Regions from separate parts of the Blastomonas sp. UPD001 genome, predicted to be linked through region 3. Evidence: predicted binding sites of a transcription regulator. Region 3 holds the regulator's gene; each other region holds the start of a gene.
What was found. Region 3 encodes LexA, which represses DNA repair genes until DNA is damaged. Its sites were predicted from a motif close to GTTCCNCNCTTGTTCT; they were not measured.
Positions count from the first base shown of each region.

Region 1 (4,281 bases), 660 kb from region 3:
GTGCGGCTGCCTTTTGCGCGGCCATCGCGGTGTCGAAACCTTCGCGATCGACGCCGAGGCCGCGGCTGCGCAGCGCGTCTTCGGTCAGGTCATAGGGGAAGCCATAGGTGTCGTAGAGGCGGAACGCGGTTTCGCCCGAAAGCACCGCGCCTTCGGCGAGATCTGCGGTGGCCTCGTCGAGCAGCCGCAGCCCCTTGTCGAGCGTCTGGCGGAAGCGGGTTTCCTCGCGCTCCAATGTCTCCTCGATCAGCGGCTGCGCGCGCAGGAGTTCGGGGAAGGCCTGGCCCATTTCGGCGACGAGCGTCGGCACCAGACGGTGCATCAGCGGGTCCGCCGCACCGAGGATATGCGCATGGCGCATCGCGCGGCGCATGATCCGGCGCAGGACATAGCCGCGCCCTTCATTGGCGGGCAGCACGCCATCGGCGATCAGGAACGAGGTGGCGCGAAGATGATCGGCGATGACGCGATGGCTCGCCTGGTTGTCGCCAGTGGTCGCGGTGCCGGTCGCCTGGCCCGAGGCGGCGATCAGCGCCTTGAACAGGTCGATATCGTAATTGTCGTGCACGCCCTGCATGACGGCGGCGATGCGCTCGATGCCCATGCCGGTGTCGATCGACGGCCGCGGCAGGTTGGTGCGGCTGCCATCGGCATGCTGTTCATATTGCATGAACACCAGGTTCCAGATCTCGATAAACCGGTCGCCGTCCTCGTCCGGCGATCCCGGCGGGCCACCGAAAATGTGATCGCCATGGTCGTAGAAGATCTCGCTGCACGGGCCGCACGGCCCGGTATCGCCCATCGACCAGAAATTGTCCGAGGTGGCGATGCGGATGATGCGCTCGTCGGGCAGCCCGGCGATCTTCTTCCACAGCCCGAACGCCTCGTCATCGGTGTGATAGACGGTGACGGTCAGCCGGTCGGCGGCCAGGCCCCAGGTCTTGTTGACCAGCGTCCAGGCGTGATGGATCGCCTCTTCCTTGAAATAGTCGCCGAACGAGAAATTGCCCAGCATCTCGAAAAAGGTGTGGTGCCGCGCCGTATAGCCGACATTGTCGAGATCGTTGTGCTTGCCCCCGGCGCGGACGCATTTCTGCGACGAGGTGGCGCGCGGATTGGCGCGGGTCTCGAGCCCGGTGAACACGTTCTTGAACGGCACCATGCCGGCGTTGACGAACATCAGCGTCGGGTCGTTGTGCGGGACCAGCGGCGCGGAAGGAACGATGTCATGGCCGTTGCCTCCGAAATATTCGAGGAACGAGCGCCGGATGTCATTTGTCGATGTCATGGCTGCGACATAAGGCGAGTTGAAGCGAGATTGAAGCAATATATGCGCAAAAATGAAGGGACAGAGCCGCTTGCTGCCGCCCTGCCCCCTCGATCATACATTCGATAGCGATCCGGCGAAGCCAGCCCCAGAGCAGGCGCCGCCATCTGCCGGATTACATATCGTCGCCGACATCGTCCTCGGCATCGGGACCGGTCATCATCTCTTCGGCGACCTTGTCCTGCTGGCCGCGGATCAGGCCCTCGATCTTGGCCATCATCTCGGGATGTTCCTTGAGGAACGTCTTGGCGTTCTCGCGGCCCTGGCCGATGCGCACCGAATCATGGCTGAACCAGCTGCCGGCCTTCTCGACGATGCCCGCCTTCACGCCAAGATCGAGAATCTCGCCGATCTTGGAAATGCCCTCGCCATACATGATGTCGAATTCGACCTGCTTGAACGGCGGCGCGACCTTGTTCTTGACGACCTTCACCCGCGTGGTGTTGCCGACGATATCGTCGCGGTCCTTGATCTGGCCGGTGCGGCGGATGTCGAGACGCACCGAGGCGTAGAATTTCAGCGCATTGCCGCCGGTGGTGGTTTCCGGGTTGCCGTACATCACGCCGATCTTCATGCGCAGCTGGTTGATGAAGATGACCATGCAGCGCGAGCGGCTGATCGAACCGGTGAGCTTGCGCAGCGACTGGCTCATCAGGCGCGCCTGCAGGCCGACATGGCTGTCGCCCATCTCGCCCTCGATTTCCGCCCGCGGCACCAGAGCCGCGACCGAATCGACCACCAGCACGTCGATCGCGTTCGAGCGGACCAAAGTGTCGGTGATCTCGAGCGCCTGCTCGCCGGTATCGGGCTGCGAGACGATCAGCTCGTCAATATTGACGCCGAGCTTCTTGGCATAGACCGGGTCGAGCGCGTGTTCGGCATCGACAAACGCGGCGGTGCCGCCATTCTTCTGCGCTTCGGCGATCACGTGCAGCGCGAGCGTCGTCTTGCCCGAGCTTTCCGGACCGTAGATCTCGATCACGCGGCCGCGCGGCAGGCCGCCGACGCCGAGCGCGATGTCGAGGCCCAGCGATCCCGTCGAGATCGCCTCGACCTGCATCGCCTCCTTGGAGCCCAGCCGCATCGCCGACCCCTTGCCGAAGGCCCGGTCGATCTGAGCCAGCGCCGCATCGAGCGCCTTTTGCCTGTCCATGGATTTTGCCTCTTTTTCGGTCTGGATGAGTTTAAGCTGCCCGGCCATTGCCATGCCCTTTCCTGCCTAATTGCTCCGGTCCTCCGGCGCAACGACTCAGTGATGTACCCAATCTGTTCTAATGGAACAGTTAGGGAACATCGTTGCAGAACGCAAGGGCAAAACGCGTGTCAGATGCGCGCGAGCACCGCCTCGAGCGACGCCAGCGTATAGGGCTTGGGCAAGGTGGGGGCGGACGCGTGCTCGGGCGGGATGGTATCCCCTCCCCCTGTCGCGAAGACATAGGGCACGCCCATGTCGCGCAGCGCATCGGCGAGCGGCCAGCATTTCTCGCGCCCCAGATTGACGTCGAGGATCGCGGCATCGAAGCCGCCTGCCTGCACCGCGGCCAGACCATCGTCCAGGCTGGCGACCATGGCAGCGATCTGGTGACCGGCAAGGTCGATGAAATCCTCGAGCAGCATCGCAATCATCGCCTCGTCCTCGGCGATCAGAAAGGTCCTGGACTCACTCACGTCTCTAGCTTTCCTTCATTCGCTGGGGCCTGTTCGCCGGGGGTGGCGGATGCGGCGAGCGCGCCGTGCACGGCATCGACGATCTGCGCAACCGAAAACGGCTTGGGCAGGAAATGGACCTGATCGATCGAGATGCTCTGCCGAAGCGTTTCCTCGGCATAGCCCGACATGAACAGGATCGGCAGGCCCGGCATGCGCTTGCGCATTTCCACCGCCATGCCCGGGCCGTCGAGATTGGGCATCACCACATCGCTGACGACGAGATCGAACGGCCCGCTATCGCCCAGCCGCTCGAGCCCGTCCTCGCCATCGCTCGCGGTCACCACGGTAAAGCCCTGGCGCGTCAGCGCGCGCTCGGCGACCGCGCGGACCATGTCCTCGTCCTCGACCAGCAGCAGCCGCGCATGGCCCCATTGGCCGGGATTGACCTTGGCGGGCTTGCGGCTGCGCTGTTCGACCGCGCCGCCGCGATAGACCGGGAAATAGATCGAGAAGGTCGTGCCCTGGCCGGGTTCGGAATCGACGAAGATATAGCCGCCCGACTGCTTGACGATGCCGTACACCGTCGACAGGCCAAGCCCTGTGCCCTTGCCGACATCCTTGGTGGTGAAGAACGGCTCGAAGATGCGCGCCTGCACGTCGGGGGGCATGCCGGTGCCGCTGTCCTCGACCAGGATCGCGCTGTAATCGTCGACCGGCAGGATATCGCTGTTCATCGCGCGCACGTCCGCCGCCGTCACCTTGCGGGTGCGGATGGTGAGCGTCCCCCCCGGCGGGCGCTTGGCGAGCATCGCATCGCGGCCATTCACCGCGAGATTGACGATCACCTGCTCCAACTGACCGGGATCGGCACGGACGGGGCCGAGATTGCGGTCATGCTGCACCTCGAGCACGATCTTCTCGCCGATCAGCCGTTTCAGCAGTTCGGACGTGTCGGAGACGATATCGGGCAGCTGCAGCACCTGTGGCCGCAGGGTCTGCTGGCGCGAGAAGGCGAGCAGATGCCGGGTCAGCGAGGCCGCGCGGTTGGAATTGCTGCGGATCTGCTGGATATCGTCGTAATCGCTGTCGCCAGGGCTGTGCCGCATCAGCATCAGGTCGCAATGGCCGATGATCGCGGTCAGCACATTGTTGAAATCATGCGCGACCCCGCCCGCGAGCTGGCCGATCGCCTGCATCTTGCTCGCCTGCGCGACCTGGCGCTTGAGGCGGCTTTCCTCGCTGTTGTCCTTGACCGAGAGCAGCACCGCGGCATCGCCCATCCCGCGCAGGCTGGCGAGCGACAG
Region 1 covers NZ_QKVT01000001.1:384,091-388,371, reverse strand. The annotation lists gene alaS (alanine--tRNA ligase) at 1-1,288, opposite strand, end outside; gene recA (recombinase RecA) at 1,443-2,528, opposite strand; gene DM995_RS01880 (response regulator) at 2,651-2,995, opposite strand; partial or broken gene DM995_RS01875 (ATP-binding protein) at 2,992-4,281, opposite strand, start outside.
Region 1: the regulator LexA is predicted to act here: its motif matches at 2,604-2,619, upstream of recA (recombinase RecA).

Region 2 (4,281 bases), 570 kb from region 3:
CAGATAATCGAGCCCGACATTGTTGAGAAAGCCTAGCCGTTCGATGATCTCTTTCAGGATCGCCTTGGCGATCTGCTGCTGCTGCGGCCCCAGCCTGTCGTTGAGCGTCTCGAAGAACTGCAGCGCATCGGCAACCGAGCGCCGGGTGGAGATCGAGATGTCCTCGCCCGCCACCTTGACCGAGAGCGCCTCGGGCTTGAGACGCGCGCCATCGCAGACTTCGCAGGGCTGCGCGGTCTGGTACTTGCTCAGCTCCTCGCGCATCCAGGCGCTGTCGGTCTGGAGCATGCGGCGGTTGAGATTGCCGATCACGCCCTCGAACGGCTTCTTGACCTCGTAGCTCTTGCGCCCGTCCTGGAAGCGCAGCGTCACCGGCTTACCTGCGGTGCCATGCAGGATGACCAGCCGCGCCTCGCCGGGCAGGTCCTGCCAGGGCGTGTCGAGCGAGAAACCGAATTCGCGCGCCAGGCTGGCGAGCACCTGCATGTAATAGGGCGAGGGCGGGTTCGACTTGGCCCAGGGCACGATCGCGCCCTTCTTGAGGCTCAGTTCCTCGTTGGGTACGACCAGTTGCGGATCGAAATACATTTTCTCGCCCAGGCCATCGCAGGCGGGGCAGGCGCCCTGCGGCGCGTTGAACGAGAACAGCCGCGGCTCGATCGCCTCGATCGTGAAGCCCGATACGGGGCAGGCGAAGCGTTCGGAAAAGATGATGCGGTTATCGGGGATGCCGGCGTTCTTCATGCCCTTCTTGGGCTTGTCGTCTGTGCTGGCGGGGCCATCCGCGACGGCCGGCGGCGCCGGCTCGCCCAGCGCTGCCACCGTGCCATCCGCGAGATCGACATAGGCCAGGCCATCGGCGAGCTTGAGCGCGGTCTCGAAACTGTCGGCAAGACGTGTCTCGATGCCTTCGCGCACCGCCATGCGGTCGACGACCACCTCGATGTCATGCTTGTACTTCTTGTCGAGCGAAGGCGCGGCATCGATCTCGTACATCTCGCCATCAATGCGCACGCGGGTGAAGCCCGCCTTCTGCCATTCGGCCAGTTCCTTGCGATACTCACCCTTGCGGCCGCGCACCACGGGCGCGAGCAGATAGAAGCGCGTGCCCTCGGGCAGCGCCATCACGCGGTCGACCATCATGCTGACCGTCTGAGCGGTGATCGGCAGCCCGGTCGCCGGCGAATAGGGTACCCCGACGCGCGCCCAGAGCAGGCGCATGTAATCGTAGATCTCGGTGACGGTCGCGACCGTCGATCGCGGGTTGCGGCTGGTGGTCTTCTGCTCGATGCTGATCGCGGGGCTGAGGCCGTCGATATGCTCGACATCGGGCTTCTGCATCATCTCGAGGAACTGGCGTGCATAGGCCGAGAGCGACTCGACATAGCGCCGCTGGCCCTCGGCATAGATGGTGTCGAAGGCCAGCGACGATTTGCCGCTGCCCGAAAGCCCGGTGATGACGATCAGCTGGTCGCGCGGCAGATCGATGTCCACGCCCTTGAGATTGTGTTCGCGCGCGCCGCGCACAGAGATGTGAGTGAGCATGAACGGCCTTATGTTCTATTGATGTTCCGCTGGCAAGCGGGAGAAATCACGCTGCGGCGCGATAGCGGGGTCGCGGGCGGAACATGGGGCCGCGTCCCTCGCGCTGCAAGGGCTGCGCATGCGATGAATGGAACCGCTTTGAGCGATGATCGTAGCCGTGTTAATCGAGATCAACTTTGTCTTGAGGGAACACGATCATGAAATTCCGTCCGTTCGGCCGCGCTTCGCTGGCCATCGCCCTGACCGCCTCGGTGCTTGCCATTCCCGCTATCGCGCAGCAGGCCAGCGCGCCGGCGACCACCGAGCCCGATACCGGATCGATGGAACCGTCGCCGGTGACCCGCAACCCCAGCACGCCCGAGGAGCAGGCGGAGCGCGAAGCGGCGAACACCGCGCAGGTTCAGGCATCGAGTGCGCAGCTCGCGCAGAATGCCGCCAACCTCGCCAACTACGAAGCGCGGCGCAGCAGCTACGAGAACCAGATGAAACTGTATGAAAATACGGTGGATTCGCGGGCTCGCGCCGAATCCGAATATGCCGAAGTGAAGAAGCTTTACGACGCCATCTATACGCAATGGGAAGCCGATGTCGCGGCTTGCAACGCCGGCGATCGCAAGCGCTGCGCCCAGGCACCCGTCATGCCGAAATAACTATGCCCTGCGCCGCGCCCGGCGTTCGGGTATCCGGCTAGAGTTTCGGCAGCACCAGAGTGAAGCGCGCCCCCTGGCCGGGCGCGCTTTCCACTGTCAGGTCGCCTTGCATCGCCAGGGCGAGCCGCCGCGAAATATACAGGCCGAGACCGCTGCCGCCATCGCCGCTGCGGCCCAGGCGCTCCCATTTGTTGAATAATCGCTGCTGCTCCTCGTCGGACAGACCCGGCCCCTGGTCGGCGACGGTGACGCTCGCCCAATCGGGGCCGTCGTCGAGCCTGAGCCAGATCATCGAACCATCGGGCGCATAGTTGATCGCATTGCCGAGCAGGTTGAGCAGCACCTGCAGCACGCGGCGGAATTCGCCGATCGCCGGCAGGCTGTCGTCTTCCGCGGGCCGGTCGATGCGGATCGAGCGGTCGGCGGCCTTGAGCGCGAGCAGGCCTGCGGCGCGGCGCGCGAGATCGGCGAGATCGACCGGCTCGCGTGCAGCACTGAAGCCGCTCGCCTCGATCGCCTCGAGATCGGCGAGATCGTCGATCAGCGCGAGCAGGTGCCGTCCAGCGGACGCGATATCGCCGGCATAGCTGGCATAGTCGGCGCGCAGCGGACCTTCGAGCCGCCCACCGATCGTCTCGGCATTGGCGATGATCCGCCCGATCGGCTGGCGCAGCGCCGGGCCGATCTGGCTGCCGAACATATGCGCCAGCCGCTCGCCGTCGAACAGCGGCGGCGGGGCGGCGACCGCTTCGGGCTCGGTTCGGGCGCTTCGGCCAATTGCAGGCTCCACCCGGCGCCGGCATCGTCGCGCGATCTGTGCAGCGTCCAGCAGCGGGCGTCGCCGACCAGTCTCACGCGCACGCCGTTATGACAATCCGCCAGCACGAGCGGTGCGCCATCCTCGGTCGCGATCAGCGCGCCGACAGGCTTCAGCGTCACGCGCTCGGCCTGCCAGTCGGCGGGCAGCGCAAGCGGGCTGCGAACATGCAGGATGCGGCCGAGCGGATCGACGCGAAGATGGACATAATTCTCAGCGGCAGGGACAGAGGCGGGCAATGGTGCAGCGCCCGCGGCTTCGGGCAGCGGCTGTTCGCGCCACTGGCTGAGCAACAGATCGACACCTTCCGCGTCGGGCGTGCAATCGCACCAGAGGTCGATCGCCACGTCGGGGCCGAACACGGTTACCGGACGCGACAGCCGCATGCCGAGGCGCAGCGCATGCCGGGCAAGGTCGAGCAGCCTGGGAAGGGCCAGCACCCCGCCATCCTCGCCGCCGAGGGCGTGGTGCAATTCGCTGATCCGGGCATCGGCGTGCAGCAAACGCCCATCGCGGTCGAGCCGGACGGCTCTTCGTGGATCGGCGGCCGGGCGGGCCGACGCAGGCACTGCGGAATTCGCCTCGGCGTTCACCACACGGCTCCCGTTTGCGCCAGCGGATCGAGGTTGCGCCATCCGGCGACCAGCCGCGCAGCATCTTCTTGGGCCAGCGCGCGCAGATCCGCCGCCGGCGGCAGCGTGTCGGGGGGCAACGATGCCAGCGCAGCCAGTCCCTGAAGCAGCGGTGCAGCGATATCACCCTCCAGCCCGGATGCGCGCAGCACCACCGATAGTCGCGCCAGATCGGGATCGCGCAGCATGTCGAACAGCAGTTCGGCCGAAAGCCCGCTCGCCCGCTCGAGCATGGCGAAGATCAGGCTCGGGCCATTGTCGGCGAGCGACCAGGCATCGCCGCTGCGGGGCAGTTCGAACAGATGGCAGAACCGCATGAGCCGGTGCGGGCGTCCCCGGCGCTCGTCAAAGCCCTGCAGAAAGGCCTCGCCAGCCCGGTTCAGTTGCAGCGGGTCGCCAGCGGCGCGCTCCTGGAGAAAGACGAGGCACGCGCGCACGAGGCCATGCAGAGTCTCGGGCGGCAGTTCGTCGGGATCGATCGCGAAACCCTGCGCGCGGCTGAGAAACCGGCTCTGCGCTATGATCAGCGCCATCGCGGCCTCGGCCAGTTCGTCCTGCGCATCGCCGACTTGCGCTTCCACGCGCGACGGCAGTTCCGCTGTCGCAAGCCCGACCAGCGGCGTGTTGCGGCACAACC
Region 2 covers NZ_QKVT01000001.1:477,335-481,615, forward strand. The annotation lists gene uvrA (excinuclease ABC subunit UvrA) at 1-1,545, opposite strand, end outside; gene DM995_RS02285 (hypothetical protein) at 1,743-2,195, shown strand; partial or broken gene DM995_RS02290 (sensor histidine kinase) at 2,233-2,895, opposite strand; gene DM995_RS02295 (hypothetical protein) at 3,602-4,281, opposite strand, start outside.
Region 2: the regulator LexA is predicted to act here: its motif matches at 1,558-1,573, upstream of uvrA (excinuclease ABC subunit UvrA).

Region 3 (4,281 bases):
GTTCCGAACCGTTCGTCCGGAGATGCCAGATACACTGCACAGGCCGTGCCAAACCGAAAAAGGGTAGGAATTACAGTGGAATAGCTTATTTGAGAGGCTCGCTCGACATGAACGGATGCTGACTGTTGGGAAAATTTCCCATTAATCGGGATCGGTGGATGCCGGATATGGCCCCATTTGCGAGGGCGCATCCGTTGCGACAGCTCAGCGCGTATCTATCTCGACCAAAGACGAACCATATGGGGTGGCGCGCGTGCACGGGAACAAGCTGGAAGTCTGGTACGATGGCGCGTGCCCACTCTGCACCCGAGAGATCGCGCTCATGCGGCGGCTCGACCGGCGCGGGGCGATCGCCTTTATCGACGTATCGACGCCCGGCGGCTCTTGCCCGCTCGACCGCAAGGCGCTGCTCGAACGTTTCCATGCGCGCGAGAAGGGCGTGATGCTCTCGGGCGCGGCGGCCTTCGCGGCGATGTGGCGCGCCATTCCATTGCTGCGTCCGCTCGGCCTCATCGCGCGCTGGATGCCGGTGCTGGCGCTGCTCGAACGGGCCTATCTGCGTTTCCTGAGGATCAGACCACGTCTGCAAGGCCTTTTCCGGGAGCGCCGGGCATGAACGGACTGTTCGAACCGACGCGCGCCGCCGGGCTCAAGCGGATGCAGGATTTCGTGCCACGCGCTGGTCGCACCTATGCCGAGGGGCGCAACAGCGATCTCGGGCCCGACCGGCCGAGCGCGGTGTCGCGGCTCTCGCCCTGGCTGCGCTATCGCCTGCTGAGCGAGCAGGAGCTCTGCGCGGCGGTGCTCGAGCAGCATTCGCTCGCGGCGGCAGAGAAATATGTGCAGGAAGTGCTCTGGCGCACCTATTGGAAGGGCTGGCTGGAGATGCGGCCCGGCATCTGGACGCGCTTCCTCGCCGAGCGCGACGACCAGCGCGAGCGGCTGCGCAATGTCCGCGCGCTCGAACAGGCGGAGGGGGGGCGCACCGGAATCGAGGGTTTCGACGACTGGGCGCGCGAGCTGGTCGAGACAGGATATCTGCACAACCACGCGCGCATGTGGTTCGCCTCGGTCTGGATCTTCACGCTGCGGCTGCCCTGGACGCTGGGCGCGGATTTCTTTTTGCGCCATCTGGTCGATGCCGATGCGGCGAGCAACACATTGTCCTGGCGCTGGGTCGCGGGCCTGCAGACCGCGGGCAAGACCTATCTCGCCACCGACGACAATATCGCGCGCCATACCGGCGGGCGGTTTGCGCCCAAGGGACTGGCGAAGAGGGCCGAGCCGCTGACCGAAGCGCCGGTGCCAGCCGCGTCACCGCTGCCGCAAGCGGGGTCCGCCCAGGGCGCTCCGGCGCTGCTGCTGGTGACCAGCGAGGACATGGCGCCCGATGCGGCGCTCTGGCGCGGAGCCGATATCCGGGGCATTTGCATCGCGGCCGATCCCGCTTTGCTCTGGGGCGACAGGTCACGCGGCTTCGTCGCCGAGGCGGCCCGCGACATGGCCGCTCTGCTCGGCGAGATGAGTGCCGGGCCGGTGAAGCAGGTCGATGGGCTGGACGCCGGGGCGGTCGCGCAGGCGGCACGCGCCGCCGGTGTCAGCCGGGTCATTACGCCTTATGCGCCGGTCGGCCCGGTAGCGGCGCGGCTGGCGGACATCGCCAGGGCACTACAGGGCGAAGGGATCGAACTCGTCCAGGTCCGCCGCGACTGGGACGAGACCTTCTGGCCGCACGCGCGCAAGGGGTTCTTTCCGTTCAAGCAGCATATGGGGCGGCTGCTCGAGGACATGGGGCTCACGCGCACCTGAGACGGCGCGTGAGCAAAACGGGCCCGGCGCGCGCCGGACCCGCGTTCGGCATCAGTGATAGCGGCGCAGAAGGCCTGCCAGCTTGCCCTGCACCTGCACCTCGTGCGGCGCGTAGTACTGCGGCGCATAGGACGCATTGGCGGGATCGAGCCGGATGCGGCCGTTCTCGCGGCGCAGATATTTGAGCGTTGCCTCCTCGCCGCGCACCAGCGCGACCACGATCTCGCCGTCGCGCGCGGTTTCGGTGCGCTTGATCAGCGCGAAATCGCCGTCGAGAATGCCCGCCTCGACCATCGAATCTCCCGACACTTCGAGCGCATAATGCTCGCCTGCACCGAGCAAAGCGGCGGGAACGGGAAGGATCTCGGTGCCCTCGAAAGCCTCGATCGGCGCACCGGCGGCGATGCGGCCGTGCAGCGGGATCTCGAGCACATTGCTGTTCGCCGGTTCGGGCAACACCGCCTTGCGCACCGCGTCCATGCTGACGATATTGCTCCTCGCGGCGTCGGCGCGCGCGGCGGCAGCGGCGGCCAATTCCTTCTCGCGCGGCTTCACGCTCGCCTCGGGCAATTTCAGGATTTCGAGCGCGCGCGCGCGGTTGGGCAGGCGGCGGATGAAGCCGCGTTCCTCGAGCGCACTGACCAGCCGGTGCACGCCCGACTTGGACTTGAGATCGAGCGCTTCCTTCATTTCCTCGAACGACGGCGAGACGCCATCGGCCTCCAGCCGTTCCTGGATGAAGCGGATCAGGTCATGTTGCTTGCGGGTCAGCATCGCCGATGTTCCTTTCTGCGCCGAACCTACGTTCGAACGAATACGGAACAATTACGAAACAAAGACGGTCAGGTCAAGACCTTGTGTCAAGTCGGCTGCGCAAGCGCGATATAGTCGATCGGTTCGCCCGGTTGGACGGCGGCTGCATGCGCGGGGCGCACCACCAGCGCATCGGCCCGGTGCAGCGCGAGCAGCGCGCCGCTGTCCTGGTTGCCGAGGCGCACCAGCCGTCCGTCATGCCAGCGCGCACGCACAAAATCCTGGCGTGGGCCGTTGGCGGGGAAGGGATCGCCTGCGATTGCTTGCGAGATCACCGGCACAAGTGCCTGATATCCCAGCATCTGGCGCACCAGCGACAGCAGCAGCAGCGTCGCGGTGACATAGGCCGACACCGGATTGCCCGGCAGCCCGAGCACGATCGCATCGCCCAGCTTGCCTACCATCACCGGCTTGCCCGGCCGCATTGCGATCCGCCAGAAATCGACGGCGCCGCCGCCATCGGTGAGCGCGGGCTGGATGAGATCGTGATCGCCCACCGATGCGCCGCCGGTGGTGACGATGATATCGGCCTGGCTGTGCTCTTGCAGCGCGGCCGTGATCGTCGCGCGGTCATCGGGCAGCAGCGGCGGGACGATCAGATCGCAGGGAAGGCCCGCGAGCAGCGCGGCGAGCATCACGCCATTGCTCGCCGGGATATGCGCGGGCGAGGGGAGCGGTTGGCCCGGCGGCACCAGCTCGTCGCCGGTGCTCAGGATCGCGATGCGCGGGCGCGGAAACACGCTGAGCGCGCCATGCCCCGCCATCGCCGCGAGCGCGATCAGCCGTGCATCAATGATCGCGCCGGCGGCGGCGAGCAGCGCTCCGGTCGCGAAATCATGCCCTGCGCGGCGGATATGCGCGCCAGGCGCCGCAGGGCCATCGCCGGTCAGCGTCAGCCGGTCGCCGTCGCGCGCGACATCCTCCTGCACCACCACGCAGTCGGCGCCGTCGGGGATCATCGCGCCGGTGGAAATGCGCGCGGCCTCGCCTGCGCCGATCGTGCCTGAAAAGGGCCGCCCCGCCGCGCTCTCGCCGATGACTCGCCAGGGGCCGGGCAGGTCCGCGCTGCGCACGGCATAGCCGTCCATCGCGGACAGATCGGCGGCGGGCTGGTTGCGCTTCGACAGCAGAGGCTCGGCCAGGGTCAGGCCGGTCGCGTCGACCAGCGATAGCGTAACGGGGGGACGGGGTGCAGCAAGCGCAAGCAGGCGGTCGCGCGCCTCGTCGAGCGCGATCAGCCCGCCCGCCATCAGCCGGCGGTCCAGTCGCCCGACTTGCCGCCGCTCTTGGCGAGCAGCCGCACGGGTCCGATGACCATCGCCTTGTCGAGCGCCTTGGCCATGTCGTAGATCGTCAGCAGCGCGACGCTCGCGGCGGTCAGCGCCTCCATCTCCACGCCGGTCTTGCCGTTGGTCCGCACGCGGGTCTCGACGCGCACGCCGGTCTCGACATAATCGAAATCGACCGAAACGCTGGCGATCGGCAGCGGGTGGCACAGCGGGATCAGGTTGCTGGTCTGCTTGGCGGCCATGATGCCCGCGATGCGCGCAGTGCCCAGCACGTCGCCCTTCTTGATGTCGCCCGCGCGGATCGCGGCGATCACCGCCGGGGCCATGGCGATGACGCCCTCGGCCACCGCCTCGCGAACCGTATCGGGCT
Region 3 covers NZ_QKVT01000001.1:1,043,329-1,047,609, reverse strand. The annotation lists gene DM995_RS05150 (thiol-disulfide oxidoreductase DCC family protein) at 254-616, shown strand; gene DM995_RS05145 (FAD-binding domain-containing protein) at 613-1,809, shown strand; gene lexA (transcriptional repressor LexA) at 1,861-2,583, opposite strand; gene DM995_RS05135 (molybdopterin molybdotransferase MoeA) at 2,670-3,872, opposite strand; gene moaC (cyclic pyranopterin monophosphate synthase MoaC) at 3,872-4,281, opposite strand, start outside.